2 regions of the Pseudoalteromonas sp. 10-33 genome follow, and region 2 is predicted to be linked to the other one. Evidence: predicted binding sites of a transcription regulator. Region 2 holds the regulator's gene; the other holds the start of a gene.
What was found. The regulator ArgR, encoded in region 2, controls arginine synthesis, uptake and breakdown. The targets are predictions, from matches to a motif close to ANTGAATANNTATTCANT.

Region 1 (3,527 bases), on a different contig from region 2:
CAGATGAAAAAACACGGATTGATATTTTTGCCTCACTAAATCGTTTTACAGCCAGTATGCAAAAACGCCAGCGTGAGTCTGGACGCTCGTTTGTATCGCGTACTCGTTTGACCCCAGCTCAATACGATAATCAACCTACGGTTGTGTTTAGGGTTGTACTGGCTAACCCGCTTACCTCGGGTGTGATTTTAAAAGAGATATTAGCTGAGCAAAAAGAGCTTGCTAAAACAGACCCTGTATTTAAAAAGTATTTAAGCAAATACATGAAATAGTAAATGCCGCATTTATAAAAAAGACGCTATTTCGCGTCTTTTTTTTGCTTAGTTAAAAGCAACAGGCTTTTATAATATTGCTAATGATGTGCTGTGAGGGCTTTATTTTTTCCATTGCTAAAAATTCGTCAGGTTGATGCGCTTGGTTAATTGAACCCGGCCCCATAACAATGGTTTCACAGCCTAATTGTTGAATAAACGGGGCTTCTGTACAGTAATTAACAGCAATGGCTTTTTGGCCAGCTATTTTTTCTGCAAGTTGAACTAGCGCACTGTCGGTGTGGCCTGTAAATGCCGGTATTGGGTCGTGCAGGTCAATTACACTCACTGAGTTAGGATATTGTTCGTTAATCTCTTTTGTTGCATCAAGAAGCAAAGCTTGCAACTCTTGCACGCTAAGCCCTGGCAGTGGGCGCATATCAATATGCATTTCACAACACCCACATATTCTATTTGCGTTGTCGCCACCATGAATATTACCTAAATTTAAAGTAGGGTAAGGTATTTCAAAGTGATTTAGTGAATACTTATTCTTTAATTGCTCTTTCAAGATCAGTAATTTTGAAGTCACTTTATGCATAACTTCAATGGCGTTTAGACCACGCTCGGGATCGGAGCTATGCCCAGAGCGACCAACGACCCTTATAGCTGTACTCATATGGCCTTTATGTGTAAATACCGGTGTCATATCAGTAGGCTCACCAATAATACAGCGCGCTGGTTTTAAATTTGGGTGCTGACAAATTTGTTGAGCACCTGCCATTGTTGTTTCTTCATCGGCGGTAGCAAGTATTAAAATAGGCTGTGTTTGTTGTTTTTCATCCAACTCGCTTATAGCTTGCAGCACAAAAGCAAAAAATCCTTTCATATCAATGCTGCCTAAACCATAGAGTTTGTTATTGAGTTCGGTTAATTTAAACGGATCATGATTCCAGCGGCTGTCATCAAACGGCACTGTATCGGTATGCCCAGCAAGCATTAAACCGCCATCGCCAATGCCGCGTTTTGCTAATAAGTTATAACGCCCTTTTTTACCTTCAAGTTCTATTATTTCACACGTAAAGCCAAGAGTTTCACACCATTGTGCAAGTAACTCGATAACACTTTTATTGCTCATACATTGACTGTCTTCAATCGCACTAATAGAAGGGGCTGCAATTAATTGCTGATACATAGAAATAAACGAAGGCAGAGACATAAAAATTCCCAAAATAATTATTCAATTTAATTGCATAACAATATAAAAGTATTTATGATGAATATCAATTCACTTTTTAAGCATAAATATATTAAGTAACACCATGAAGATAATGCGACGATAATCAAAATTCATTAATAAATAAGACTTAATTAGCACCTAAGCTAGTGTAAGCGAACACATAAGTAAGTAGTAATAAATTTTAAGATAACGAGTAAATAATGAATGTAGTGATTATTGGCGCAAGTGGTTACAGCGGCGCAGAACTAGCAAGCCTTATTGCTAAACATCCAAATTTAACTTTATCAGGTTGTTATGTATCTGAAGGTAGCCTAGACAAACATAAATTACTGAGTGATTTATACCCAGAACACTCAGGCTTACTTGATATTCCTTTACTTCCTCTTACAAAATCGGCGTTTGACGACATTAAAGCGAATACAGATTACGTATGCCTGTGTACCGACCATAAAGTAAGTGTAGATTTAGCGCCGCAATTTTTAGCGATGGGCAAAAAGGTGTTTGACCTATCGGGTGGTTACCGCCTAGCAAATAATGACGATTACGTTACTTATTATGGCTTTGAACATAAGCACCCTGAGCTATTAAATGAATCGGCATACGGTTTAGCTGAGTGGAATAGCAATGCCATTGCAGATGCAAAGTTAGTGGCTGTTGCGGGTTGTTACCCTACTGCGGCACTCAATGCGTTAAAGCCACTACAGCAAGCCGGTTTGTTAAGCGACGACAAAATTATTATTAATGCAGTGTCGGGTGTAACAGGCGCAGGGCGTAAAGCCAGTGTAGGTACTCATTTTTGTGAAGTATCGCTAGCGCCATATGGTTTATTTAACCATCGTCACGGACCAGAAATAGAACAGCACCTGGGCCATAAGGTTTTATTTACGCCTCATTTAGGTAACTTTGCTCGCGGTATTTTAGAAACGATTTACGTGCAACTAAAACCTGAGGTGACAAGTGGGCAAGTAGCAACGGCTTATGATGTGCTTTCAAAAGAGCCTTTAATTCGTTTATTAGGCAATAAAATTCCATCAATCAAAGGGGTTGCAAAGCAGCCCTACGTTGATATTGGGTGGCAACAGCAAGGCTCGCAATTAATTGTTGTTGCGGCAATCGATAACCTACTTAAAGGTGCTGCGGGGCAAGCTCTGCAATGTATTAATTTATCTATGGGTTTAAACCATACCACAGGCTTAAAAGGAGCGTTTTAATGAGAAAAAAAACGTGGGTAATTAAGCTTGGCGGTGCTGTACTCAATACTGAAAATGCAGCTCACGCGTTATTTGAAGTGTTATCTAATCAGCCAAACCATAACTTTGTAATTGTGCACGGTGGTGGGGCATTAGTCGATACATGGTTAAAAGAGGCTGGTTTTGTTAGTGCTAAACATCAAGGTTTACGTATTAGCCCTGCTGAACAAATGCCGCATATAGTCGGTGCACTTGCAGGGTGTGCAAACAAGCAGCTAATGGCTCAAGCTATTTCTGCTGGCCACAAGCCTGTTGGCTTAAGCCTTTATGAAGCAGGCGTAACCGCATCGCAAAAGCTCAAAGCATTGTGTTTAGTAGGTAAGTGCGAAAGCAACGATGACTCTATTATTAACGATTTACTAAACGTCGGGCGTCTACCTATTGTTAGCTCAATAGGATTTGATGAACAAGGACTTTGGTACAACGTTAATGCTGACGAGGCTGCGGCAGCTATTGCTAATAATTTAAATGCAGAGCTTATTTTTATGACCGATGTAGAGGCCGTACTTGACGCTAATAAACAGCCGTTACATCACCTTGACACAAAACACATTGAGACTTTAATTGCAGAGGGAGTAATTGTGGGCGGGATGGAGGTCAAAGTTAAGACCAGTCTTCACGCTGCCCTACACTTACGACGCGGTGTGTATATTTCCAGCTGGCAAAAGCCAGAAAATTTAACTGCTTTGCTACAAGGCGAGCATGTCGGAACAAAGATTACACCATAGGGTTACCATGTTAGAGAATTTTTTAACGGGTCTAGAGTTAGACCAACAAGGCGCACTT
Region 2 (3,527 bases):
CCTTCTTTGATGTCTTTTTTCAGAGTCTCAAGCATGTCGTTTTTCGCTTTTTCTTCAAAAGCGCTAAGTTCGCCGTAAGAAAGAATTTCTTCAACGCCGTTTTTACCTAAGCGTACTGGGTGTGCAAAATACTCTGCATCACCATCTTCAACAGCAACATATGCATAGTCTACAACTTCTTCACCTTGTAGGCCTTTAACTAAAGACATACAAAAACGTGCTGCAGCAGCACCCATTGATAATGTAGCTGAACCACCACCGGCTTTAGCATTTACTACTTCAGTACCTGCATTTTGGATACGTGGAGTAAGCGCAGCAACTTCGTCTTCAGTGAAAGTAACACCTTCAACTTGAGAAAGAAGAGGAAGGATAGTTGTGCCAGAGTGACCACCAATTACGGGTACTTTAACTGTAGCAACGTCTACACCTTTAAGTTCAGCAACAAATGCTTCTGAACGAATGACGTCAAGCGTAGTAATACCAAATACACGGCTTGCATCGTATGTGCCTGCTTTTTTAAACACTTCAGCAACAATAGGTACGGTGCCGTTTACTGGGTTAGTAATGATACCCACAAGTGCTTTAGGGCAACTAGCTACAATGCCTTCAGCTAGTGTTTTGATGATACCGGCATTTACGTTAAATAAATCTGCACGATCCATACCTGGTTTACGTGGCATACCCGCTGGGATTAAAACAATATCAGCACCGTCAAGCGCTGTGTTTAAATCGTCTGCACCAAAACCTGCTACTTTAACATCAGTTGGGATGTGTGATAGGTCAACAGCAACACCTGGTACAACTGGTGCAACATCGTAAAGTGATAATTCAGAACCAGCTGGTAAGCCTGTTTTTAATAGTAAAGACAATGCTTGACCGATACCGCCTGCAGCACCTAATACAGCAACTTTCATTGGAATTCTCCGTCATTTGAGGTAGGAAATACTTGTGGCCCTTAAGATAATGAAATTAGCGCCTAAAAACAAATTTATCGGGCCTATTTTGCGATATTTTCGACCATAGTTGTAAACTTTGGTGGTTTATCGCATCAAACTGTCAAGTTGACTAAACAACTGCTGCATAATTATTCATTTTTGTGTAGTATTTACAGCATAAATAAAAATAATGAACAAAGACTATGCAACCTCAAGATAAACAAGAAGCATTGGTAAAAGCGTTTAAGTCTCTTTTAAAAGAAGAAAACTTTGGCTCTCAGGGCGAAATAGTTGATGCGCTTAAAGAGCAAGGCTTTGATAATATAAGCCAGAGTAAAGTGTCACGCATGTTAAGTAAGTTTGGCGCTGTGCGTACCCGTAATGCTAAGCAAGAAATGGTTTACTGCCTCCCCGCTGAAATGGGAGTGCCTACAGCTAAAAGCCCATTACGCCAGTTAGTCATTGATATTATGCATAATGAAATGATGATCATTATTCGCACAAGCCCAGGTGCTGCGCAGCTTATTGCCCGCTTACTTGACTCGTTAGGAAAGGCCGATGGTGTACTCGGTACTATTGCCGGAGACGATACTATATTTATTGCTCCAGCAAAAATTTCTGAAATAGACGTAACACTTGAACGTGTACGTATTTTGTTTGATACGGTTTAAATTTGCTTTAAAAACCCAACTGAGGGGGCAAAAAAAGCTGACCCCATATCGGCTTGAGTAAAATCAAGCCAGTGGTCGTAACACTCCCCCTCACCTAAACGGCTATTCAATACAGCCTCAAATGCAGTCCCAGTGCTTGCGCAGCTTATGCATAACATCCCTTGTTCATAAACATCACCATAAGGCATACTTTGATTCAACAAAAGGGGTTGCCCTTCTTCATCTTTTAATTCACTGCGCGTGGCATGGCTCGTATTTAACGCAGGGGTTATTAACGTGTTATCTAGGCGTGTACGGCCCATTATTAGTTCTTGTTCACTGAGCGATAAATGCTGCCAAACAGTTAAGTCGTGTTTGTAGCGTTGAACATGAATATAACTTCCCTGATCTTCAAAACACCCTGGTTTATTAATTAACGCGGTTGCTCTTTTTTTTCTACCATGTGGCATATCGCCACCATAAATAAAGCCGTTAAAGTCTCGGCCATCTAAAAAGCGAAAGTTACGAATTTGCTCCACCAGCTCTACATCAGGTGCAAAAAGCTTTAAAACTTGCAGTGCAAATAAGTGATTTACATCTTCTCTATCGGAACGCACCTGCACAAACAAGTCACACGGTTGGACACTCATTTGGTGATCTGAATGATTTATATTGGGAAAGCTTTGCAGCTCACTAGGAATATATTCAGGAAGGATATGAGGCCAATATTGGGCACCAATGGCAACAACACATGACAACATTGACTCTGAAAACTGATCGTTAAACTCCTCTTCAATAGCGCTTACTTGCTTTAGTTTAGCGCGCAATGATTCGTCTTGACCATCAAACACATTAAAAAATAAATGCAAACCATGTAGGTTTGCTTCAGCACAAATCCCAGATTGCGCTTGCGCCATTGTTATTCCTCAGTTTTACAGATATAAACACAGTAAATAACATTTGATTACGATTCAAAAAAGTTCACTGTGTGGGGGTTTATTTTTATTATAACCTGCTCATTGATTTCAAATGATTGGCCATATTGCGCTGCAACTTCAAGCGTTTGCTCGGCTATGACAACTTTATAAATATGAGCAGAACCAATAAAGCGACGACTTAATATTGTAGCCCGTTTACTGAGTTTGTCACTTTGACACTCTTTCACCAGTTCTATTTGATGAGGCCGCACATATAACTCACCACTACATGAATGGTGGCTTGCTGGCGTATCAGACTCAACAGTACCAAAAGGTGTTTTATATTCAGTTGCCGTTAATGCTTGTGCGGGTAAGTATATGCCTTGACCAAGAAACTCTGCAACCACCTTTGACCTAGGAGCAGCAAAAAGCTGCTCTGGCGTGCCTTGTTGGGCAACTTTTCCACGATGCATAATGGCAAGCGTGTCTGAAAAAGCAAACGCCTCTTCTTTGGAATGGGTAACAAATACCGCTGATACTTGTTGCGCCTTAATAATGCGGCGAATATCAGCAATTAACTCAAACCTAACTTGAGTATCTATATTAGAAAAGGGCTCGTCGAGTAATAACAAACTAGGTTTGTAGGCCAATGCACGTGCAATCGCAACACGTTGCTGCTGCCCTCCGGAAAGCTGGTGAGGAAACCTATCGGCACAACCCGACAAATGCACTAACTGAAGCATTTCATCTACACGTTGTTGCTTTTCGGATTGGCTCATTTTACCTAACCCAAACGCAATGTTATCTGCTACGCTCAAATGAGGAAACAACGCGTAATCTTGAAACATCATACCTATATTTCGGTACTCTGGTGCTGTAAATGTTGATTCATCACTGACAAGTTTACCATCAATAAATACACTTCCTTGCTTGGCCTCAACTAAACCTGCAATGGCTTTTAGTGTGGTGGTTTTGCCGCAGCCACTCGCACCTAGTAAACACACAATCTCGTCTTTACCCACCGT

Region 1: the regulator ArgR is predicted to act here: its motif matches at 1,527-1,544, upstream of argC (N-acetyl-gamma-glutamyl-phosphate reductase).

What each region holds. Positions count from the first base shown of each region.
Region 1 covers NZ_LOFI01000007.1:45,621-49,147, forward strand. The annotation lists gene panP (pyridoxal-dependent aspartate 1-decarboxylase PanP) at 1-272, shown strand, start outside; gene argE (acetylornithine deacetylase) at 325-1,470, opposite strand; gene argC (N-acetyl-gamma-glutamyl-phosphate reductase) at 1,692-2,702, shown strand; gene argB (acetylglutamate kinase) at 2,702-3,469, shown strand; gene ATS76_RS06645 (ornithine carbamoyltransferase) at 3,477-3,527, shown strand, end outside.
Region 2 covers NZ_LOFI01000024.1:183,383-186,909, forward strand. The annotation lists gene mdh (malate dehydrogenase) at 1-914, opposite strand, end outside; gene argR (transcriptional regulator ArgR) at 1,139-1,606, shown strand; gene ATS76_RS13245 (Dyp-type peroxidase) at 1,603-2,502, opposite strand; gene ATS76_RS13250 (ABC transporter ATP-binding protein) at 2,550-3,527, opposite strand, start outside.